3 regions of the Methylomusa anaerophila genome follow, and region 1 is predicted to be linked to each of the others. Evidence: riboswitches for the same ligand, from Rfam matches in the RefSeq annotation. Region 1 holds a riboswitch; each other region holds the start of a gene.
What was found. Region 1 has a riboswitch for cobalamin ahead of MAMMFC1_RS12635 (hypothetical protein). Riboswitches for the same ligand answer to the same signal wherever they lie in the genome.
Positions count from the first base shown of each region.

Region 2: it holds a riboswitch for cobalamin, as region 1 does, so the genes downstream of both, cbiD (cobalt-precorrin-5B (C(1))-methyltransferase CbiD) here and MAMMFC1_RS12635 (hypothetical protein) in region 1, are expected to answer to the same signal.
Region 3: it holds a riboswitch for cobalamin, as region 1 does, so the genes downstream of both, MAMMFC1_RS10820 (type II secretion system protein GspD) here and MAMMFC1_RS12635 (hypothetical protein) in region 1, are expected to answer to the same signal.

Region 1 covers NZ_AP018449.1:2,794,605-2,802,385, reverse strand. Annotated here, with positions in the region: gene MAMMFC1_RS12655 (TonB-dependent receptor plug domain-containing protein) at 1-58, opposite strand, end outside; gene MAMMFC1_RS12650 (outer membrane protein assembly factor BamB family protein) at 101-1,549, opposite strand; gene MAMMFC1_RS12645 (energy-coupling factor transporter transmembrane component T family protein) at 1,558-2,445, opposite strand; gene MAMMFC1_RS12640 (ABC transporter ATP-binding protein) at 2,393-4,123, opposite strand; gene MAMMFC1_RS12635 (hypothetical protein) at 4,126-5,724, opposite strand; cobalamin riboswitch at 5,900-6,087, opposite strand; gene MAMMFC1_RS12630 (glycosyltransferase family 4 protein) at 6,341-7,781, shown strand, end outside.
Region 2 covers NZ_AP018449.1:4,308,162-4,315,942, forward strand. Annotated here, with positions in the region: gene cbiT (precorrin-6Y C5,15-methyltransferase (decarboxylating) subunit CbiT) at 1-93, opposite strand, end outside; gene cbiE (precorrin-6y C5,15-methyltransferase (decarboxylating) subunit CbiE) at 90-734, opposite strand; gene cbiD (cobalt-precorrin-5B (C(1))-methyltransferase CbiD) at 704-1,807, opposite strand; cobalamin riboswitch at 1,965-2,138, opposite strand; gene MAMMFC1_RS19775 (ArnT family glycosyltransferase) at 2,225-3,844, opposite strand; gene MAMMFC1_RS19780 (ArnT family glycosyltransferase) at 3,851-5,392, opposite strand; gene MAMMFC1_RS19785 (NAD-dependent epimerase/dehydratase family protein) at 5,510-6,445, opposite strand; gene MAMMFC1_RS19790 (ChbG/HpnK family deacetylase) at 6,469-7,320, opposite strand; gene MAMMFC1_RS19795 (hypothetical protein) at 7,460-7,729, shown strand.
Region 3 covers NZ_AP018449.1:2,388,708-2,396,488, forward strand. Annotated here, with positions in the region: gene MAMMFC1_RS10795 (TonB-dependent receptor domain-containing protein) at 1-3,237, shown strand, start outside; gene MAMMFC1_RS10800 (hypothetical protein) at 3,405-4,649, shown strand; gene MAMMFC1_RS10805 (hypothetical protein) at 4,799-4,993, shown strand; gene MAMMFC1_RS10810 (nucleotidyltransferase domain-containing protein) at 5,273-5,629, shown strand; gene MAMMFC1_RS10815 (HEPN domain-containing protein) at 5,619-6,026, shown strand; cobalamin riboswitch at 6,364-6,547, shown strand; gene MAMMFC1_RS10820 (type II secretion system protein GspD) at 6,746-7,781, shown strand, end outside.

The sequences.
Region 1 (7,781 bases):
GCATGAGCGCGCCGGCGATAAGTAGGGCTAAGTTCTGTCTTTTCTTACGCATTTTCATTATTTGGCCTCCTGTCAAATTTTTATTTTACAACCCCGGCTCCTATAAAGCGGCCGTCCGGGACTTATCCCCGGTCCGTTTCCAAATATGCAGCCGGTAGCCGCCGACAATCTCGCCGCTGTCCAGCCTCAACGGCGCCTCAATGCCGGCTATCCAGCCACTATCGGCGCTGACAGCCACGCCGACGCACGGTCCCGCAGTAGCAAGAAAATCCGTCTGGCCCCCGTCCGGGAGAGACAGCACGTACATGCCGTGGACCTTGATGTCTTTGGTCCAAATATTGCGGCCAACCGCTAACATGACGACAGTATCGTTAACGGCAATCTCTTCAATCATACCGCCTGCTTTGTGCCTGTTTACCAGCTTTCCCGTCAGATCAAACAAAAACATGCTGTTGCTGCTGGGGTGCTCCACCGGGGTCGGCAGCTGCCAGTTAGCCCGGTTATAGGTATTACCGGTGGTAAATAACACCCGCTCCCCGGCAATTCGCACATACATGCCGGTGGCATTTAAATATACGCCGGCTATTCGCTGCGGCTGGCTGATGCTGCGCCGCCACAGTTCCTTGCCGCCGGCGTCATACAAAAACGCCCTGCCGTCGGTGGTGACAGCGGCAATATAGCGGCCGTCAGCCGACATGTCGGGACTCTTGCGCATGGTGGTGTTCTGATAAGGCGGCACAATGTCCAGCAACAGGCTCCAGTTCCGCCGGTTAAGCGTCCCGTCCAGACAGTAGATGTTGTCCCGGTAGCGGTAAACTCTGCTTGTGTCATAATTGGCGGTCCCGAATGCTATCCGTTTCCCGCCGTCATCGACCCCGATCCAGCTAACCCAGGTATCTATATTGTGGTCGGGCGGGAACATCGCCGTTAGTCCGCCGCTTTTATCCAGCTTATAAATCCGGCTGTAATATTGGTTGCTGCCGTCGGGCTGCCGTATATAGCGCTGCCCTACGGCATACACGTTTCCCTGCGCGTCGCCGGCAACAAAGACGGTTCCCGGCAAGGTCTTCTGCCGGATATCCACACCCAACTCGCCGGCGCTGTCCCGGTGCCACAGTTCCGCGCCGCTTGCAACGTCAACACAAATCAGCGCCCCCTGGGGACTGGTCTCGCCAATGTATAAACTGCGCCCGTCCCGGGCAAACTCCAGGGCGGTGATTTTGGCCAGGCCGGCCTGCCGCTGCCACCGTTTGCGCCCGTCTGACGAAAGCAGCAGAACATCCCCGGTCTCCGTCCCCACCGCCAGCAAGCGGCTGTCGGGCGAAAACCTGACTATCCCGGAAGTAAAGCCCATGCGCCGGTAATCGTGGGCTTCCACTTGCCCCAGGGGTATTTCCGCGACTTTTTCGTAATTCCGGGCCATACTGTCCGGCCCGGCCGGCGCCGCGCCGGACAGTATGGCCTTCAAACCGGGGAAAATATGTCCGGCCAATAACAGCAAACTGCCGGCAAATACTGTCATCAGCAATACGGTAAGCAGTTTTTTCATTGCCTGTCTCACATCCACATAACGATAAAGTCATACACATTGCGCAATGCCGGAAAGTAAGCAATACCGTTGTATTGCAGCGCATACATGGTTTTTAACGCCGCCATGCAGGCTAGTCCAAGCATTGCCAACAGACACAGGGACTTTTGCAGCAACGGCCAGGGCGTCATATCTACCCGGCGCCCACCGTGGCCAAAGCTGCGGCTCTCCACGGAAAATGCCAAAGTAACCGCCCGCCTTAAAGTCCGCGCCAATATGGGAAAAAGCGTCTGGAAAGCCGTCCTGACCAATCTTTGCGGCGCCAGCGTCTTTAAAGGCTCGAACCCCCGCAGCCGCTGCGCCGTCAGCACCACCGCCATTTCATGAAACATCAACGGCAGAAAGCGCAGACCGATTGTCAGCATAAACGCAAATTCATAAGGCATCTTCCAATGCATAAAACAGCGCAGCAGTTGCCGCGGGTCGGAGTTCCAGCAAATTAAAAGTCCTGTAGCCAGCATGATACCTGACCTGAGGGCCTGCACCGCCCCGTATTCCAATCCTTCCCGGTAGAGAAATATTCCCCCGGTCCAGGCGCCCACCACCGGTGCGGCGGGAGACACCATGCAGGCTAGCACGGTGCGGGGTTCCTGATTGTAAAACAATGCCTGGCTCACCATGGAACCCCACATGCCGAACAACAGGAATATAAGCAGAATCCGCCACCGGGGCAGAGAGGATCGCGCCATTGCGTGCAGGATCAGGGTCAGGCAAAACAGCAAAAACAGGGAACGGGGACTGTCAAGGCCGATGGCGCTAAATGCGCTCACCGCCAGCAGGACTATTTTAGTCCTGGCGTCAAGTTTAAAAATAAAGGTATCCGACGGCGTTGCTTCCCAGAGCGTCCTGTCGTACATAAGAAACCACCTCTTCCACTGTCAGCGCTGTCCCGCCGTATAACTGCCGGGCAAATTCGAGAACAGCGGGCGGTTTTAAGCCGGCGGAACAGAGCAGGTCTTTCCGGGAAAAAATCTGCGCCGGCGGCGCATCAGCCACCACTCTTCCCCCGGTCATAACCACAACCCGTCCGGCGTGTCTCGCAGCCACCTCCGTATCGTGGGTACAAAAAATAACCGTCCCGCCGCCGGTCACATATTCTTTCAGCAAACCGACCACTTCCTCAATATGCCCGATATCCTGTCCGGTTGTCGGCTCATCCAGCAGCAGGACCGCCGGCTGGTAAGACAACACGGCGGCAATGGCCACCCGGAGGCGCTGACCGCGGCTTAACGCCAGCGGGAAATCGTCTTCCAGCCCGTTTAGTCCCAGCCTGGCTATCAGCCGCCGGCAATGCGCCCAACCGCCCGGTTTGTTTTGGCGGCGCAAGGCAAAAGCCACTTCCGCCGTCACGGTAGTATTAAACAGCATAAAATCCGGATTTTGCAGCACCAGCCCTACTTGGCAGCCTGCCTGCCGGGCGTCTTTCCCCATAACCCGGACCTGTCCCGCCACAGGCCTGAGCAAGCCGCCGATATGATTCAGCAATGTGGACTTGCCGGCGCCGTTATTTCCCATCAGAGCCACAAACTGTCCTTTGCCAATGGTCAGGGAAATATCGTCCAGGATTTTCGGGCCTTTTTTTTCATACTGAAATACCAGCCCGTTGATTTCGATGACCGGCTGTTCCCTGCCGCTGCCGGAACCGTCAATAGCCGGCGCCGTTGCCGCGGCAGCGCGGCAAGCCGGCACGGTGTAACTTTGCCGCACCGCCGCGACGGTTCCCGGCACCGACGCCGTCGACACATCCACCCCCAATCGCCGGCAAACATCCACAGTTTGCGGCAATCTGAGACCGCGCCGGACAAAAACTTCCGGCTGGAGAAAAGCTTGTTGCCGCGTCCCCTGCCAAACAATTTTTCCGCTGTCCATAACGGCTACATGCCGGCACAGCGGCAGTACTTCGTGCAGGCGGTGCTCCACCATAACGACGGTAATGCCCCGCGTCCGGTTCAGACGGTATACCACCCGCAGCAATTCCGCCCCGCCCTGGGGGTCAAGCTGGCTGATAGGTTCGTCAAGGGCCAGTATCCGCGGCTGGGCCACCAACACCGCCGCCAGGGCCAAACGCTGTTTCTGCCCGCCTGACAAAGCATGGACACTTGTTGTTTCCATCCCTTCCAGGCCGACCCAGGCCAGGGCCTCACTGACCCGGCCCGGTATTTCCTTAAAATCGACCCCCATATTTTCCAGAATAAAGGCCGTTTCATCCGCCGCTGTTGTGGAAAAAATCTGATCGTCAGGACTCTGGAACATCATGCCCACGGTACGGCTAAGCTCCGCTACGGACAAATCCCGGATGTTCCGGCCTTCAACCCGCACGTCGCCGGTTAAAAGGCCGCCGCTTTCATGGGGAATAAGCCCGTTGAAGGTTTTTAACAGCGTACTCTTGCCGCAGCCGGTAGCGCCGGTGATCAGCAAAAAATCGCCTGCCGGTATGTTTAAGTCCACGTTGGCTAAACTGGGCCCGCCCCGCCCCAGGTAAGTAAAAGACACATTATTAACTTCAACAGCCGCAGCCGCAATCTCATTCCCCAAACTCAATCGCCCCCCACTTTGGCCAGTTGTTTTCCCAAAAATACGCCGCACGCCGCGCCAACCGCCGTATACAAAAAACCGTTTACCAGTGTAACCATATAAATATACCAGTCGGCAAAATACAGCCGGTACAGAAAAGCCATCGCCTGCATATTAGCGTAAGTGGCTATTGAGTCGGCCAGTCCGCAGGCAATAGCCGTCGGCAATACCTGCCCGGCGGTTGCGGCGGCGGAAACCGGCGTCCCGGAAGACCTGGCATAAACATTGGCGTAGTACAAGGCCAATTCCAGCAATAATGCCTGCAAACCATAAGTGAGGATACTCACCGGCGAAATATTGCCGAAGGCCAGCATACCCAGCAGCATGCGCACTGCCATCATCAGGGCGACAACCCCCGGCCGGGGAATCAAAATGACTAAAGCAATCACCAGCATATATAAGAAAACGCCATTAAATATGCCGGTCACCAAAAAGCCGAAGGGTCCCAGTAAAATATGAAAGAAATCATTGAGCAGCGTGGTGGGAACATTCACTATCGTGAACGCTGCCGCGCCAAACAACGCTATGGTAACCAGCCAGCGAGTCTTCATAGTTGCCAAAGTGGCGCGCAACTGCTTTAGTCCCAGCGCCAAAGCAAGCAAAAATACCAGTGCCGCCGCGCCTGTGACCAGCATGGCCCCCATGTTTTTCCTCACCACGGTAAGCGGACTTTTCACCGTAACCGGCTGGATAAAACCATCATCAACAACCACCTGCAGCCAGTATCGCCCGCCTGCAATCAGCCTTTCGTCCGCATAAACCGGGAGCAGCAGGCGCTGCCGCTCTTCCCCGGTTATGGCGGCGAAAGCCGTGAGGCAGTCGGCATTCCCGGCAAGGGAGCCGGCATCTTTATCCTCGCCGGTAGTTCCCGGAGTCAGCAGTCCGGCTACAGGCTGGTGAGTATTGTAGTCCAGCAGCCGTACAGTAATGTTAACCAGCTTTTGCTGCCCCCCGGGATTTAAAAATTCAATCCCCATATGGACAACCGGATGGATGGCCTCCACTTCCTGATTGGAAGCGCCTTTGCCGCGCAGTATATTTTTGTAGTAATCCAGTGTCCGGTCCCGGAGCACCAAAGTATTGTCATGCAAGCGCTCATCTTTTTTGCCGTCTTTATCTAACGGAATCAGGATTCTATTCACTGTGAGCCCGCCGTCGGCTTCCGCCGGCTTCTTAGCCGCCACCGTTACCCCATAGTTGTGTATAAGGCCGCCGGCGACAATACTTACCGTATAGGCCCCCGGCGCTGCGTCCGGTCCAACCCGGATGGGCACTAAGTCAAACCACTGCCCATAACCGCCGCCCAGGTCGGCCTCCGTCTTCAGCACCGCGTTGTTTTCCAGGCCGGCAACCTGCCAATACTCATAGCGCCCTGCCGGTAAAAAACCCGGCGGTAAAACAATATCCACCGGCACATTCTTGGCTGCCGGCCCGAAATTTTCCACTATAATCCTGGCTTGCAGCAGTTCGCCCGGCAGCATATAGCCGCGTTTCTGCCCCAGAAAGTAAGGTATGTCGCAGGATACGGAAATATCGCCGCCGGCCGTGCCTGTCCCCGTCATACAACTTAACAATATCATTACAGCCAAAATTGTCCTCAACTAAGAGAAACCCCCCTTGCATGCTGAAGGGGGGTTTCATTATTTCAGTACTCTTTCCCAACAAAAATCCCGGCATAATAAATAGCCGGGAAGGATAGATTACTCCATAATCCCCTCCCCATCGCTCGTAGGTAAAACGGTGATTGTCAAACAGGCAGTTCTCCTGGCTCTGGCTCATCGCTCGTCCAAACCTTCCCGAGACTTTCACGTCTCAGTGGCATACATACCTTGGATTTGCTCCCCATTACAGTGGCGGGACCGCGCCGGTATCACACCGGTCTTCCCTATTAAGCCCCTTAGGGCACCTGTCTCAAAAAATATTAAATTGTCGTGATATGGCATGATATGGATATAATTTAATTTAAATGTTAGCACGTTACAAAAAATATGTCAATCCATATCTTTTCACAGTCTGTATCTTTCACAGTCGCAGCGTAGCACTTCTCCCTGTTGCCCATATCATATAGCAGACGGCTGAGAATATGGTGTTAGCTTCCGCTAACCGTTTTTTTACGGCGGACCAATTATCAGGGATGTAAGCACCCTGCAACTCAGGCGATATGTGAGGTGTTAACGGATGACTTCGGTTCACAGCCTGCGGGTGGGTATTCCGGTAATAGGCGGCAAAGGCTGGATTGGCGGCGTGTCTCATCTGGAACATCACGTCAAAGCAGTAGCCTCTTTACCGGCACAGGAACGCCCGCAGTTATTCCTTATCGTATCCGGCGAAACCCGGGAAGGCTTCCGGCTGTATCTTCCTTTTGCCGAAAAATTTGACGGCATCATTTGTTTTGGAACCGGTTTCTCAGGCCTTGCGGACCAAACCGGCCTGCCGGTCATTGACGTCCATACCTGGGATGATCTCTTCTGTAAAATCGACTTTTATTTTCCAGTTAATTTTAACGTCATTCCGGACCGGCCGGCTGCTTCCTGGGTCCATGACTTTCAGCACAAATACCGGCCTGACTTTTTTTCTCCCCAGGACTTGGCAATACGGGATGAGCTTTGCTCCCGGGTAGCGGCCCAATCCCGGCTGGTTTATTGCAGCAGCCGGGCAGTCGAGCAGGATTTCCGGAAGTTTTACCCGGAATCACAGGCTGTCACCCGAGTTCTTCCTTTCCACATCCTGCCGGAAGACGACTGGTATCGGGGAGACCCTGCCGCCATCCAGGAAAAATATGGCCTGCCAGACAGGTTTATTCTGTGTTCCAACCAATTTTGGCTGCATAAAAATCATCGCCGCCTGTTTGACGCAATCGCCGCGCTCAGACAAACAGGCCTGGATGTACATCTGGCGTGCACAGGAATGACTGACGACTTCCGCCGGCCGCAATATATGGAAGAACTGCAAAAACATATATCCGAAAGCGGCGTTTCAGATTTGATACATATTTTGGGCTTGGTGCCCAGACAGGACCAAATTCAGCTCGTCCGCCGCAGCTTGTTTGTCGTGCAGCCCTCACTTTTTGAAGGCTTGAGCTTAATCGTTCAGGAGTGCCGGTCCTTAGGCAAAACCATTCTCTTATCCGACCTTCCCGTTCACTTGGAACATGAATACGGCGTGTACTTCCAACGGGAAAATACAGCCGATCTGGCCAGCAAAATATCGGCGCTCCTGCCTGTTTGCCTGCCGGGTCCTGACTTCAAACGGGAGACAGAGGCCCGAATGCAAGCCGATTGCCTGGCGAAAATATTCGCCAGATCTTTCTCCGACCTGGTAGTAGAATCGCAGGCAATCTTCAGCAAAAAGCAAACAGCCGCTGCACCAGCTAATTCAGGGAACGGGCAAGAGGCGGCCATCATTGTAGCCACTTCCCTAGTCCCCGGGGGGGAATTTTGCAACCAGTACCGGGCAGTGGCCAGTTGGCTTAAACTGGGCTGTAAAATTATTTCGGTCAACGCGCAGGAAGATATCCCGCTTCTCAAAAACAAATTTCCCGATATAATATTCATCGAGGCCAAAGACAACGTAAGCAAATATGGACGCCCCTATGTTTTTATCCATGAAGTTCTGGCAG
Region 2 (7,781 bases), 1.5 Mb from region 1:
AGATAATGTAAGTATCCTTATCTCCGCTTTAGTCATAGGAATATCGCCCCGAATAAAATCATCATCGGCAATACCGGGATTGTATACTCTCATCCTCTCACCACCATTACACAGTGGTCAAACCCACTAATATCAACTGTATCTTCCAAAGATAGAGCCAATACTTTTTCCTCCGGATAAGACAGAGCGGCGCAAAGCCACACCAAGCTAGCCGGCGGCCAGCCGCCGGTCAGCAGTACGTTGGCAATATAACTTGGATTATGCTTTTGATCTGTAAGTATTCCAAGCTTTTTCCCCTGGCGGTAGGATAGTTTTTCATCTTCCGGCAGGCGTCCATGCATACTAATTAAGTCTGCATCCTGCCATAACTCACCAATGCGGGCGAATGCCAGCTGAACCGAGCTGATCCCGGGAACGACCTGAATTCTGGGTTCCGGGAACTCCTGTTTTAGTGCCGCCAGCAAACTATAAAATCCCGGGTCGCCGGATACCATGACCACCACATCCGTGGCAGCAAGCTTTGCCGCAATAAAAGAGAGCACCCCTCCTATGTCTTTATCAATTTGCCGGGTTTCTTGACCATTTTTTTTCGCGAAAGTAGCGAGGGCCCGATTACTTCCCACTAGCACTGCGGCGTTATTGATTATCCTGCTTGCTACAGGCAGCACATAGTCCGGCGCTCCCGGACCAATGCCCACTACTATTACCCTGTGGTTAGCTCTGTCATGTTCCAACCTAGTGTTCCTCCAATGTCCCGAGCTGCTTGATCAAGCCCCAATATTTTGCCTTTAAGTGTCACAACTGCCGTCCCTACCGTCAGATCGCTGAAAACATACCGCTCGGCCCGTAAACTTGCCCGCGTGGCCAGTAGATTGTAAACCGCGTTAAAATTATATCGCTCTATAATCGGCATAGCAGCCTCTGTAGTCGTACATTCCATAATCTCTTTTATCACAGCTTGCGGGGCGCCTTCAACCGCCAGATAAGCGGCAATGGTTTCCAGCCTCGCGTCCGCCATGCGATTATGAGTATGAAATATACCGGCAGATACTTTTACGATTTTTCCTAAATGCCCGAACAACAACACCCTTTTCACACCCAGCTTGGCAGCATTTTCCAGCATATGGCCGATAAAATTGCTGGTTTGAACAATGGCTTCTTCCGGCAAACCGTATTGATTAACAGCTATATCTTGTCCGATTTTTCCCGGTACAAAGACTATATCCTGATATCCCAATGCTTTTACCACACTTATTTGGGGCACCAGCGAGTTTTTGAAAGCTTCTTCCGACATGGGCTCAACAATACCGGTTGTGCCGATAATGGATAACCCCCCGGCAATTCCCAATACCGGATTTAAGGTTCTTTTCGCCAGTTCTTCACCGCCTGGAATGGATATAGTGACTATGGCGCCTTTATCCCTTGGTAGTACGTCTCTTATGGCAGTTATAATCATTTTTTTAGGTCCTTCATTCACCGCAGGCAGCCCTACCGGCACGGATAACCCTGGTTTTGTTACTACTCCCACCCCTTCGCCGGCCTGAATTATGATGTCCGGGCAGTCGGAAATCCTAACTTGAACGTCAATTCTCACGCCGTTGGTAATGTCAGGATCGTCGCCGGCATCCTTTATTACACTGGCTAAGCCTCCCCCGGGCATCGCCAGGCTTTTCTCAATGGCAACCCGAATCAATTTTTCCTGCGGTGTTTTGACCTCAACGTGAGTATCAAGTCTCCCTTGCCAAGCCAAAACAGCTGCCTTGGCTGCCGCCGCCGCACAAGTGCCGGTTGTTATACCCGGACGCATTGTTTTATCTGACAACAAAAAACCCCCTATAGCAGGGGGTTATGTAAATAAACTCAACAAATCACATTTCACATTTGTCTGATTATTCTCCCCACACCTGCCTATCTTCCGTAGGTTCCGGTAATCCGCCAAGTCTAAACATTTGACGGACTACTAGCGGCGTGTCGTAGAACAGGCAGGTCTCCTGACTCTGGTTCATCAATTGCCTAAGCCTTCCCAGTCATCCCAGTGGCATATATAAGGCATCATCCCCATTACAGTGGCGGGACCGCGCCGGTTTTGCACCGGACTTCCCTATTAAGCGCAAAGCACCTATTCCCTTACACATATCAACTTTTATAACATACTTATATTCCATCTTAATTACTAATTTCCTGCTGGTGTCTGCAATTAATGCGAAATTTGTTTTCAACAATTCTATATTTCATCCTTTTTGCGGTAAAGAGTCATATTGCCATGACTGGCAACAGGAACAAAATTGGCAAAAGATGCCGAGTCTTTAATTTGTGACAAATCCTTTGATTTTACTAAAATAAAAATTGGGGAATCACCGCTATTCCGGGCGACAAAGCTGTCCAAATGCTCGGTGGGCATGGTATATTTACCAGACCAAGTCCCCCGTTGTGCCAATTCTTGTTCATCAACAACCAGGCGAGGCATAATATGTCCACTGTAAAAAACCATGGAAGTGGCATATTCTCCCAATGAGCCAATGATTGCGTTCCTAGGTAAAATATAAGCTAACGGTTTGGCTGATTTGGAATTAGCCAAAGAACTTAGACCCGTTCCGATCGCCACGCAGCTTATTGTAATCACGGCTACAGCTACCGTTAGCGGCAACCGGCAGATATTTCCCTTTGTTTGAACCCAAATAACGCTGATTATGCTCACGCAAACGGCAACATACAACGGCAGCCAATTCTTTTCCGGCGGCAATAGAGTTGTGCCATACACAACCGCACCGAACAGTACTATTGCCGGTACGGAAAGCCAGAGCCAAGTCCGCCTGTTTTTTCTCTGATGCAAAGATTGCAAATAACTGGCTATTAGTACTGCAACGGGAAATAACGCTGGAAATACATAGGTAGGATATTTTGTTGCCATGGCGGTATAAAAAACTAAAATTACCGCCGGCCAAATGTATAAATAGCTTTCCACCGGTGACCTTAAAGACCTTTTTGCCTTCCCCAGCATTAGGAAGAATATGCCGGTCCATGGCATTAGGCTAACGGGGAATAATACAAAATAATAGTAAAGTACATTATCTTTCGGGTGCTCCGCCACAGTAGCCCTTATATAATTATGGAGTCCCAAAAATGTATCTATGAATTGTTGCCCATGGAGCAGGTACATTGTGAAATACCACGGGGCCGCCACAGCCAACAACACGCCTATACCGGCAAAAATATGCATATGTCGAAGTTGCTGCCATTGATTCCGGACAAAGATATACATTAAGACTATAAGTGCCGGCAAAACGATACCAACCGGACCTTTTGTCAGTGCCGCGAATCCCATTGACGCATAGGCCATCAGGTACCATTTGGTTCTTTTTTCTGTCATACCAAAAAAGAATGTAGACATGGCTGCACTGGTAAAGAAAAATAGTACCGCATCAGTAATAATCATATGCGCCAATACCCAAAATTCAAGGGATGTGGCTAAAACCAGCGCCGCCAATAAACCTATTTGACGATTCTGGTAAATTTTCACTGAAAACCAGTATACCAAGCTGACACTGGCGGCACTGAAAACTGCGGCTGGGAAACGAGCCGCAAATTCTCCTACGCCAAATACTTTATAACTTAAGGCAATAAGCCAGTAAATCAATATGGGCTTATCAAACCAGTACTGACCATATATTTGCGGTGACAGCCAGTTATTACTTTCCACCATTTCCTTGGCAGTAAGGGCATAATTCGACTCCACCGGATCGGTGATCGGTACATTGCCATTAAAAATGATATAAGAACATAGCGCCAGAAAGAAAATTAACGTCTTGTAATAGCTGCTTGGCATCTCTGACTCGTTCCCCACCTTCCATTATTTTTTCATAAGCACCATTTTTTCATCCGTTTGAGCCATAATAGACAGCACTTGCTGTTCATTTGCCGGTAACCGCAAATATTCTGGCTGTCTCACGATAAAATAAGCCTTACCGGGAAAGTTCAGCGCTTCTGACAGCTCACCGCCGTCTTTGATTTCCCGCCCGTAAATACCGGCATAAAAAGTAAATCCCGGATGTAAAAATTTAGTGATATAAACCGGCGATTGTCCGTCATAAGCCATGGCAAATTCTCGGGCAATGTTTTTGGTTGCAAATCTTGGCGCTGCGGCAGAGAACACCACGGTTATCAAGACAATCGAAAATAACGTCATCCCGATAACCTGTGTTTTTAAAGCCCGTCCATAATTCCCCTGCCAAATAAATGAAACGGAAACAATGGTCATAATACCGAATAGAATTGCCGAAACAATTATTCCAGTGGTTAGTTCCGGCATAAGCCTGATAACCAAAAACATTCCGGTACTAAGTAGCAGGTACAAAGCCGCCAGGAGGATGGCCCAACCTGTGTTTCGTTCCCACCAATGCGCCCATAAGGTATCTATATACCAACCGACGATAAGAGCTAATGGTGGAAACATCGGCAATATGTAGGAAATCAATTTGGTCCGGGAAACAGAAAAAAACAAAAAGATAGAGGCGGTCCAGATAATAAGAAAGATTAATTTCGTCCGCTGTTCATAATTGCTTTTCGTTAAAGATGCCCAAATTGACTGGACCAAAATGGCTGTCCAGGGAAAAAAACCAATAATAAGTACCGGAACGAAATAATACCACAACATTCCCTCGGGGTGCTCAGGCGAAGTAAACCGGATTACATTGTTAAGTCCCAGAAAAGTTTCAATAAAAGCGTTGCCGTGAATCTGATACATGGCTATGTACCATGGTAAAGCAACGACACTGCATATAATAATGCCGGCGGAAAGCTTCATATCGCCTAATTTCCGGAAACTCCGGTTACAAAGCAGGTACAGAAAGATGATTATTCCCGGAAACAGTAATCCTATAGGTCCCTTGGTAACTGTAGCCAATCCGGCAAATATATAAAACAAATAATATCTTTTGGTAATAAAAGATAGCAAGGATACCATTAAACAAAAATTAAAAGTAATATCGGTTACGGCTGCCTTTCCTAAATAAAAATATTCGATGCTTGTCGCCAAAACAAGTGCTCCGGTCATCGCCGCCCGCCGGGAAAATAACTCCCGGCCGAATAGATACAGTACCAATACTCCGGCCACGGCGAGGAAAGCAGAAGGAAACCGGGCGGAAAACTCGTTGATGCCAAAGATATTATATGCTGCCGCCACCAGCCAGTAATACATAGGGGGCTTATCATACCAGTATTCACCAAAAATTTGGGGAGAAATATAGTCGTTATATTGTATCATCTCTTTAGAAGTCTGAGCATATACCGGCTCATCAGGGTCAAGCAACGGCGTCCCGCCTAAATTGGTAAACATGATGACAGACGAAACAATTGCTAGGATCAGAATATCCGTTCCTGTATACCTGAACACAGTCAAGCCTCCGATCTTTTAGGCAGCTATAGGGAACGTATTAAAGAATTGAAATTATCCTCAGTTTATCCTAATACCCGGATGTCAATTCAATGCGGCATATGTAAATAGTTTTTTTTAATTTTTACTCATTTTACCTATTTTACTCAGATAAGTTCTGTGCAAGCCTGCCGCCAGACTCAATTTCGGCTTCCAGCCAAGATTGTACAACGCAGCGCTATTGTCAAGCATCGAATGGTAAATATCGCCATCCCGCGGCGGACCATAAACTTTTTTAACAGTCTTCCCCGAAGCTTGCGACAGTATTTCTACCAGGGTATTCACAGACGTTTGGGTTTGCGTACTGATATTGTATACCCGGTTGAGACACATTTGCGGGTTAATAAGTGCCAGATATATAGCTTCGGCAACATCACCGGCGTAAATGAAATCACGCGTCTGACCTCCGTCCCCAAAAATATTTACCGGCTCATTTTGTTGAATTTTTCTGATAAAAATGCTGATGACGCCGCCTTCTCCCCTATCGCCTTGGCGTTCTCCGTAAACATTCGCGAAGCGCAAAGCAGCATAATTCAGGCCATAAAACCGATGGTAAAGACTTAGGTAACACTCAACAGTCCATTTACTCAAGCCGTAAAAAGAGCTAGGCTGAATTGGCGCATTTTCCGTAATTGGCAGTTGGGTAGTGTCGCCATACACGGCGGCACTGGATGCAAATACAACCCGGCGGACTTGAGTTTTACGGCAAGCTTCTAAAATTTGTACCGTACCGGCTATATTGATATTACAATCTTCATCTGGATGTTCAAGGGAATAAGCTACAGTCGTCTGTGCAGCCAAATGTATTACGTGATCAAACTTTTCCTGTTGGAAAACATTAAGGATTTGATCAGATAAAATATCCATTTCAATAAATTTTGCCCTGTTATTTATGTTTTCGCGCAAACCTGTACTTAAATTATCAATAATGACTACCTGACAACCCTTAGAAAGCAAGATATCAATAACATGTGAGCCTATAAAACCTGCTCCGCCGGTAACTAGTACTTTCATACTACTATCGACTCCTCCTCTGATTATGTTAAATCCTTAAATGATATCAATTCAATATTTTGTCCGCTTAAAATTTGCTTAACCTGGCTGCTCATAGCAGCGCCTAATTCCGCCTGCCAGCTAAAATTCCAATCATAAGCATCATTGAGTATCGCGTCGCAAGCGCCAGGATGAATCATAATTTCAGTAACCCCGTTGGAAGGCAGAGCCTTTAGAATATTGACCAACAGTTTCTCCTCCATCTTGCCGCCTGCCAGCATACCAAAAAAATAATCCGGTGAAATAATTCCGGCTTTTCTTACCTTTCTTCGGGCCAGGAGCGATAAAAAAGACAGGCCTGTACGTCCTATTATCCTACCTGCAGAAGACTTATAGCCACCAAAAAACCAAACTGGTTCTGCCGGGATCCGTATGGCAGGAATATTGAACTCCTTGGCGATATCAATGACAACTTCAATAATTCCCGGCACAACGTGCATGTGTTGATGGCTATCCAGATGCGTTATATTAACACCATAGTTTAAAACTTTGGCTACCTGTGCAGTCAACTCACGATAAATGTCCTTTATCTTAATTTTTCCTGCTAGATATTGCTTCAAAAACACAGGATATTTTTCTGCCATCCGCCCTTTTTGATTAACGAGTGAAGGTATCAGGTAACTAGGCGCAACAGGATATTCCGCCACTAAAGTTAGATGAACGCCTACACCAAGTTTGGGATAACGGGAAGTTAAAGATACAGCATGTTCAAACGCCGCGCCGCAAGCCATTATCGACGTGCTTGATATAGAACCGGAAGTATGGCCCAAAATAACGGCTTCATTTACACATTCATGCAGGCCGAAGTCATCTGCATTTATAATTATCCGTTTCATGAAAGCAGTTTCCTCTTATTGAAAGACTTGGATTTTCCCATCCTGGGTAAAAAATCCCTCGTATCAGTAGGTCAATTCTTTGTGATAATAATATTGGTCGATAGCCTGAATTCTATTAAAATACTAGGAGGTAGAAAGAATGGCAAACAGCAAACAAAACAATCCGCAAGCCACAGGCGCCGGAACACTGACTGCTCAATACGATGCCAATGGGGATTATTCAACATCTGCAACGTCGGCGACTTCCACAACAAATACTTCTGCAGACTTGTCCAAATTAAGCCAATTGGCCAAACAGTCTACTCAATCCAGCCAACCATCTGGTCAAGCAACCGCAAATACTGCTGCCAGCCTGGCAAACCAAACTTTAACTGCCAAAAAGGACGCGAACGCAGACTATAACAGCTAATCTACAAACAGATGAATTGATTGTATTATAAGCATAACAGCAACGCCGGAAA
Region 3 (7,781 bases), 410 kb from region 1:
GCCGACACCGGCCTTCATACCGGCAGCGGCAGCTCCGAGAGCAGCGGCTTCGGCGCCTATGCCGCCTGGGTGGGCCGTAACGGCCGCTATCTGGACCTCATGCTGCGGGGCTCCAAACTCCACAACGATTACTATTTTTACAGCAACGGCGGCAAAATCGACGCCGACTACCATGCCTGGGCCTTCGGCCTCAATGCCCGCTACGGCCTGCATAAACCCCTGACCAACGGCTGGTTCTGGGAACCCCACGTCGGTCTGGCCGCCGGCCGGATCGATGACGCGGATTATCCCACCAGCAACGGCTTGCAGGTGACCCAAGGCAAGGTGGACGTTCTGACCGGGCAGGTGGGCGTGCTGGCCGGCCGGTCCCTGGGCGAAAAAGGGAATTTCTACGCCAGGGTGACGGTCAACCATGATTTCGCCGGCAGCGGGTCCCTGCGGGGCAGCTATTCCGGCGGGACCCAGGCCATAGAAACCGGCGCCGCCAGGGATACCTGGTGCGAGCTGGCCCTGGGCGCCAATGCCAGGATCTCCCCCAGCGGCAATTTCAACGTGAATGTGCTCCACACCTTCGGCGGCGATGTCAAGACCGACTGGCAGGTAAACGGCGGCTTCAACTGGCGGTGGGGCGGCTTCGCTTCCCGGCAGAAACCGCCGGCTCAGCCCCAGGAGGCGGCAGCGCCGGCCGTGACGCCGGCAGCGGTTGCCGGCAGTACGCCGGCGAGCGGGCCTGAACCGCCGGCGGAGGGCGCCGGCAGCAACAGCCTGATCGCCGCCGGCGAAGCAATAGGCGCCGGCGACGACCTGGCGCTGCCGGTTGCCGGGCCGGACAAGCAGCCGGTCGCTGTCGCCCGTGACGGCGCCGCCGCCGGCCAGCCCGGCCCAACCGACCTTTCCCCCGAACCGGCTGCGACTGACGAACCCAGTCCGGCGCCGGCGCCCGCCCCTGCCGGGGAAAGCGCCCCTGCTTCCGGCTACGCCCTGGAGCCGGTGGTGGTGGAAGCGCCCCGCCCGGCGTGGGAGGACAAGCTGTCCCCCGGCACCGTGACCGTCATTGAACCGGATAAATACAAAGGCGAGCAAAAAACGCTGCCCGACCTCCTGAAGGAAGTCCCCGGCGTGCATGTGCGCTATTCCGCCGGCGGCATCGGCCAGTACACCACCGTCTCCGTGCGGGGCAGCACCGCCTCCCAGGTGGGGGTGTTCGTCGACGGCGTGCTGACCAATCTGGGGGGCGACGCGGCGGTGGACATCTCCACCATCCCGGTGAAAAACGTGGCCCGGATTGAGGTGTACCGGGGCTATGTCCCGGCCCGCTTCGGCGGCACCTACATGGGCGGCGTCATCAACATCGTCACCAAAAAGCCGGAAAAAGCCGATATTTCCGCTTCCTACGGGCAACGCTCCTGGGGCGGCTACACCGGCAGCCTGCAGGTGGATGCCCCCCTGGGCAGCGGCTCCTTAATGGTGGGAATCAACCGGGACCAAAGCGACGGGGATTTCCGCTATACGAATTTTGGTTATCAGAATGGTATTGCTACCCTACTGGCGTCTTATGAGCAATCTGTTGCAGATCTCGAAGGTCAGATTGCCCGGGGCGAGATTTCCGCCGACAACACGGATTATATTAGAGAGAAAAACTACTTGGCCTATCTCAAGCGTCTTTCGCCGACCCGCTATCGCATGAATAACAGCTATAAAAATACCGACGCGCTCCTCAAATGGCAGGATGAGCACTGGCAGGTCAAGGCCGGCTGGAAGCAAATCGACCGGCTGATGCCGCTATCACTTAGTGGCAACACATGCTGGGATAAGGAGGATGTGCCTGATGAATATTCGCCCGACGCGCCAGGTCCGTCCTACCAGAAGACTAATCTGAGGAAGAGACAGGAGCTTACCGCCAAAGATATTCTGGTCGGCCGGCGGGATACCAGCGGCAACCTGGAATGGGGCTGGAATGTCAATTATCTGGACCAGGAGAAAAGGTACAGCAATCCTGATCTTGCACCAGGCAGCTATGCCATGACGAAGCCGCTCTCCGTCTGGAGCGCTTATGACTCCCGCAGGTTCGGCGCTTCGCTGGACGGGTCCTTCAAAGCCGGCAACCATCTGCTGGACTTCCTGCTGAACTATTCCCGCGAAACAATGGATATTAAGGGATGGAGAATGGATGATATTAATTCAATAGCTAACAAGCAATGGAAATATAAATATCGCCAAACCCTCTTTAATGTCCAGCTGCAGGATACCATTACCCTGAATGATGCCGGCGACCTGTGGTTTACTCCCAGTATCCGCTACAACTCTTCCGATATATTAGGCAGTTCCCGGGAAAAAAGGGGGGGGGGATGGTTGAAGGCGGACGATGAACAGAGAGACAGCAAGACCACCTGGCAGTTCGCCCTGAAAAAGAAGGTGAGCAACAGTCTGACCTTGCGCGCTTCCTACGGCAAGTACTACCGGCTGTTGAACCTTTATGAGATTGCCGGCGACGGGGCCGGCATTCTGCCGCGCCCCGGTACTGATGCGCACGGTAACGCTTGGGGCTCCGTTTATCCGCAGCCGGAAGAGGGAATCCAGTGGGATGTGGGCGCTGCCTGGAAGGGCAGGTGGCTCAAGGCCGACGCCGATATCTCCCTGACCTATTTCAGCCGTCGGTCGGAAAATCTGCTGCAACTGCAGCGGTATGGCATTAACAACTGGTGCTATGTGAATGCGGCCAAAGGCAAAGCCAGCGGCGTGGAACTGCAGAGCAATCTGACCTGGGCCAAATGGGATCTCAATCTGGCCGCTACCTATGTACATGCCAGAAGTTCTTCCACTACCGGTAATACTCCCGCCGGCCTTTATACCTGGAATGATTACCCTATGACCTATACGCCGGAATGGGAAGGAAAGCTGCGCCTGACCTACCGTCCGGACAGCAAGACAGCCCTGTTCACGGAAATAAACTATACGGGCGAACAGTATTACGCCGATAGTTTATCTACTTTGGGTGGTGGTTCTAGTCAATATATGCAGACGGCGCTTACTACCGTAGGGTTGGGCTGCCGGTACCAACTGAACAAAAATGCCCAGTTGGTTGTCGGCGTCAACGATCTTTTTGACAAGGGACCGGAACTGAAGGAGATTTATACGGAAACCGACGGTTACGGCCTAAATGTGAGGAAGGAGTCCAACGCTGCCTATCCGCTGCAGGGACGGACTTACTACGCGACAGTGCAATATAATTTTTAGCCTTGCGTAAGAGTTACATGTGTTCTGACATACCAGGTTAACAGAAATGGAATTCCAGGAAAGGAGGTGATGCGAAAAGCCTTAAAGCAGCGAAAGGGGGTGAAAGCAACTTCGGGACAAGCAGCAAGCGGAAAATCAGGACTGTAAAAATAGGAGGGGACATGAGTATGAAACTGTTTAAAAAAGTATGGATCGTCTTAGCGCTGGTGATGGCCTTTGCTACCACCGCCTGGGCCAACTCCGCCTATACGGTGGTGAACTCCGGTTATAGCCAGGGGAAAGTGGGGACCATCACAAGCACCGGCTCCGTAACCCCCAGCGCCGTCTCCACGCCTTTGAACGGCGCCCCGGCGGTGCACTCCTTCACCGACGCCAACGGCCAGCCCCGGATGCTTGTTTATAACTATACTGCCGCTACAGGTAACCCTGAAGTCCTAATCTACAACCCGGCCACATCCCCGTGGACCCAGGTGAAATCTATTGCCGATTTGGCCGGCGCCAACATTGTCAACTTATACGGCATCGCCACATCCGGGAGCTATCTCTACGCGGTGGACTATGACACCGCGAAGATCGTTCAAATCAACATGGCGGGCGATGCCTACTCCGTGACCGCCACCTACACATTCCCGGGGACCACGGGCTATGAAAAACACGGTGTGGCCATTGCCGCCGTGGGTGACTACGTCTACGGCCTGTTTACGGAAGTGGACGATGATTATGCGACCAACCCTAATTACCTGACCAGCAAAGTGGTTAAACTCAATAAAAGCACCTTGGCTGCAGTCGGCACTGCCGCTCAGGTGGGCAAAAACGCCTTCACCCTGAAGTCTTACAATAACAAGCTCTACGTTGCCGCCGTTGGCGGCAAGCAGCGGGATGACGGGACCTACAACAGCGGGGAGTCCAAGCTGAATGTGGTGAACCTCGCCGATATGACGGTGGCCACGCCTTTTACGTCGGGCACGGCAATTCCGTACGAATTCCGGGATATTACCCTCAGCACCGCCGGCGATGCCTATCTTCTGGTCGGCAGGTACACCCCCGGCTACGCAACAATGACCGGGAAGGTGTACAAAACCACAGCGACGGCTATCGCCTCCGGCAGCCTCGGCACGGAAAAACAGAGTTTCAACACCGCCGGTTACTACTGGGCGCTGCTTTATGAAACTGCCGCCGACCGGCTGTGGTTCGCCCAAGGCAACCAGGTCGACCTCCGCATCGCATCTACTTACACCTCCATAGTGAGTTTGCCGGCGCAAACGATACTGGGCGGCTCCCAATATCCCAACCTCAACTCCGTCGCCTTAATCGGGCAGGCGGGCGCCACCCTCCAGGGCTATCAGGACCCGGCCCTGCCCGGCGTGCAATCCGGCCTGAAAGCAGCCCGAAAAATCAAAACCACGAAGTAATCCTATCGTTTTTTCCTGCGCCGCCGTTGGCTATACGGCGGTCCGGTGTTTGTAAAAGGAGCTGGTACTGTTGTACTGGCTCTTTTGCTTTGGCGCAGGGCCGGCCCTATTCGATAACTGTCTGCTTCTTAGAGAAACGAGGCGAGGAAATGTTTTTGCGACAATACCGAAAAACCGCGGTTGCTGCCTTGATTGCGGGATTGCTTATTTTTACGCTGCCGGTTGCCGCTTTGGCCGACGCAGTGAATGACGGACCGGCGCCGGCCGCGAATCCCGCTGATCCGCCGGCCAACCCGCCGAGTGTCAAAAGGGACGGTTCTGTGACTCATTTAAAAACACAGTAGAACCCCGTCCCCTGACACTCCACGCAAGGGGGTTAATTCGACATTGACAGAATCTGGTATACAAATGAATTTGATGCAGGACGACATTTTGTACGGTGTTCATTTTTCCTTATAAAACGCTATAATGAGGTTATAGCGAATTTTTTCCTGGAAGGATTATAATGTCAGGCAATTTGGTGGCGTTACTCCCAGAAGTGGATTTAGCTTGACGAAGATTTGGTAATAATGATAATGTGTAGATAGAATGTAGATGAAATATAAGGAAAGGAAACATGGGCTATGCCTATCGCTAAAGATAAGAAAGATTACGTAAATAAAATTATGGATGAAATAGTTGGCAGTATGCGCAGAATTTTTGGTGATGACTTACGCCAGGTAATCCTTTTTGGTTCGTATGCTCGTGGAGAAGAAGAAGTGTATTCAGATATGGATGTAATGGTGTTGGTCAATTTACGTGATGCTGAATTATGTAAATATAATAATGTTCTTGCAGAAGTAATGACCGATATTTCTGTTAAATATGGTGTTCTTCCGGCAATTATTGATAAAAATTATGAACAGTTTTATCATTGGTTGCCAGTATTGCCTTTTTACCGTAATGTAAAGAACGAAGGTATTGAATTTTATGCAAGCTGATATGTTAGAGTTGTCTAAGTATCGTATGTTAAAGGCGAAGGAATGTCTTGCGGATGCTCAGGATGCTTTTGAAGAAAGTCGGCTAGCAAACTCAATTAACCGGTCATATTATGCGATGTTTCATGCAACTAGAGCATTATTGGCTATAGATAGTTTTGATTCTAAAAAACATTCAAGTATTTTAGGCTATTTTAATCAGCAGTATATTGCTAGTAAAAGGGTTGAAACGAATTATTACCAGATGCTGGCCAATGCTTTCAGGGTAAGGAATAAGACTGATTATGATGATTTTTATATTGTTAGCAGGGAAGAGACTTTGCAACAATTAAACAATGCTCAAACTTTTATCACATTCATGAATGCTTTCATTGATAGTTTGATAGAAATTAGTGAATAGCAAAAACCCATACGGAAATGCCGGAAGTCTTTATAAAAAACTGCTTATCCACTGCTTATTTTCAAAAGTACAAATATTTCATAAGTTACATACCGCCACAGGCACAAACAGGACGAAATAGAACAAATGAGCGGCAAACGTGAGTGGCATAGGGACGGTTCTGTGACTCACTTAAAAGCACAATAGTTGTCAAGAACCCCGTCTCTGACACTCTCCAATACCAGCCTTATCCGTAATGGCAGACAATTTTTTTTTGACAATTGTGCATAATTATCCACCAAATACCTCATATGAGGGATTTACGCTATATTTATCCTAAGATATCATAAGAAGCAGAAAAGGAAAATACGGGATAGGTGCCCTTGGGGGCTTAATAGGGAAGACCGGTGTGATGCCGGCACGGTCCCGCCACTGTAACGGGGAGCAATCTCGCCTAGTTGCCACTGAAGCGGCCTGCTTTGGGAAGGCGCGGGGAAGCGATGAACCGGAGTCAGGAGAACTGCCTGTCCGGCAATCGCCATTTGACCTGCGAGCGACAGGGAGGAGATTACGGAACGGCCGGCCGTCAGGCCTGTCCCGCCAGTCTAGCGTACGTACCTCCCGTGAGGGAGTTTTTTGCTTTTTGTGGGATTTATTCGCCCGGGAAAGGAAGGATCTCTTAATCGGGCAGGCGGGCAGCACCAACCATCCAGGGCTATCAGGACCCGGCCCTGACCGGCGTGCAATCAGGTCTAAAAACAACGCGAAAAATCAAAACATTGGCTATACGGCGGTCCGGTGTTTGTAAAAGGAGCTGGTACTGTTGTACTGGCTCTTTTGCTTTGGCGCAGGGCCGGCCCTATTCGATAACTGTCTGCTTCTTAGAGAAACGAGGCGAGAAAATGTTTTTGCGACAATACCGAAAAACCGCGGTTGCTGCCTTGATTGCGGGATTGCTTATTTTTACGCTGCCGGTTGCCGCTTCGACCGACGCGGTGAATGACGGACCGCCGCCGGCCGCTGCCGGTGCGGCGCCAGCCGGCGGCCCGGACAGTACGCCGGGGCAGGCGCCGGCGGCGAATCCCGCTGATCCGCCGGCCAACCCGCCGGATCAGGCTCCGGCGGCCGCGCCGCAGCCTGCCTTCGACCTGCCGGCCCCCGACCCCGGCCTGCCGGCAAATACCGGGCTGTCGCCGCTGGTCATCAAGCTGGAATACGTAAAGGCCGAGCAAGTGAAAGCGATGCTTGCCGCTTTATTTCCGGATAACCGGGTCAGGGCGGAAATTATTAACGGCATGCTGGTGGCGGTCGGCAGCGAGGAGGACTGCGCCATGGTTAAGGACATGCTGGCCAGGATTGATGTCGCGCCGAAGCAGGTTATTTTTGAAGCCGAAGCGATCGAGGTATCGCGGGACGATGCCAGAAAAATCGGCATCGACTGGGGGCCGGTCACCGCCTTGCCGGGCGCGGCGACGACCGACGGCAGTTCTTTTCGCCTCGGGCTGGGCATTCCCAACCATGAGGAATACGGCGTCAATGTTTCGGCCACGATTCGCCATCTGGTGGAAACCAAAAAAGGCCGGCTGCTGGCCAGCCCGCGGATTGCCGCTTTGGACGGACAGACGGCGCAAATTCTCATCGGCGACAAGCTGGCGGTGGAAAGTACGCAGATTTCCAGCGGCACGACCATCACCACGGTCACCTACGTGGAAGTGGGCATCAAACTGGAAGTGACGCCCACCATCCATGCGGACGGCACTATAAGCACCCATATCA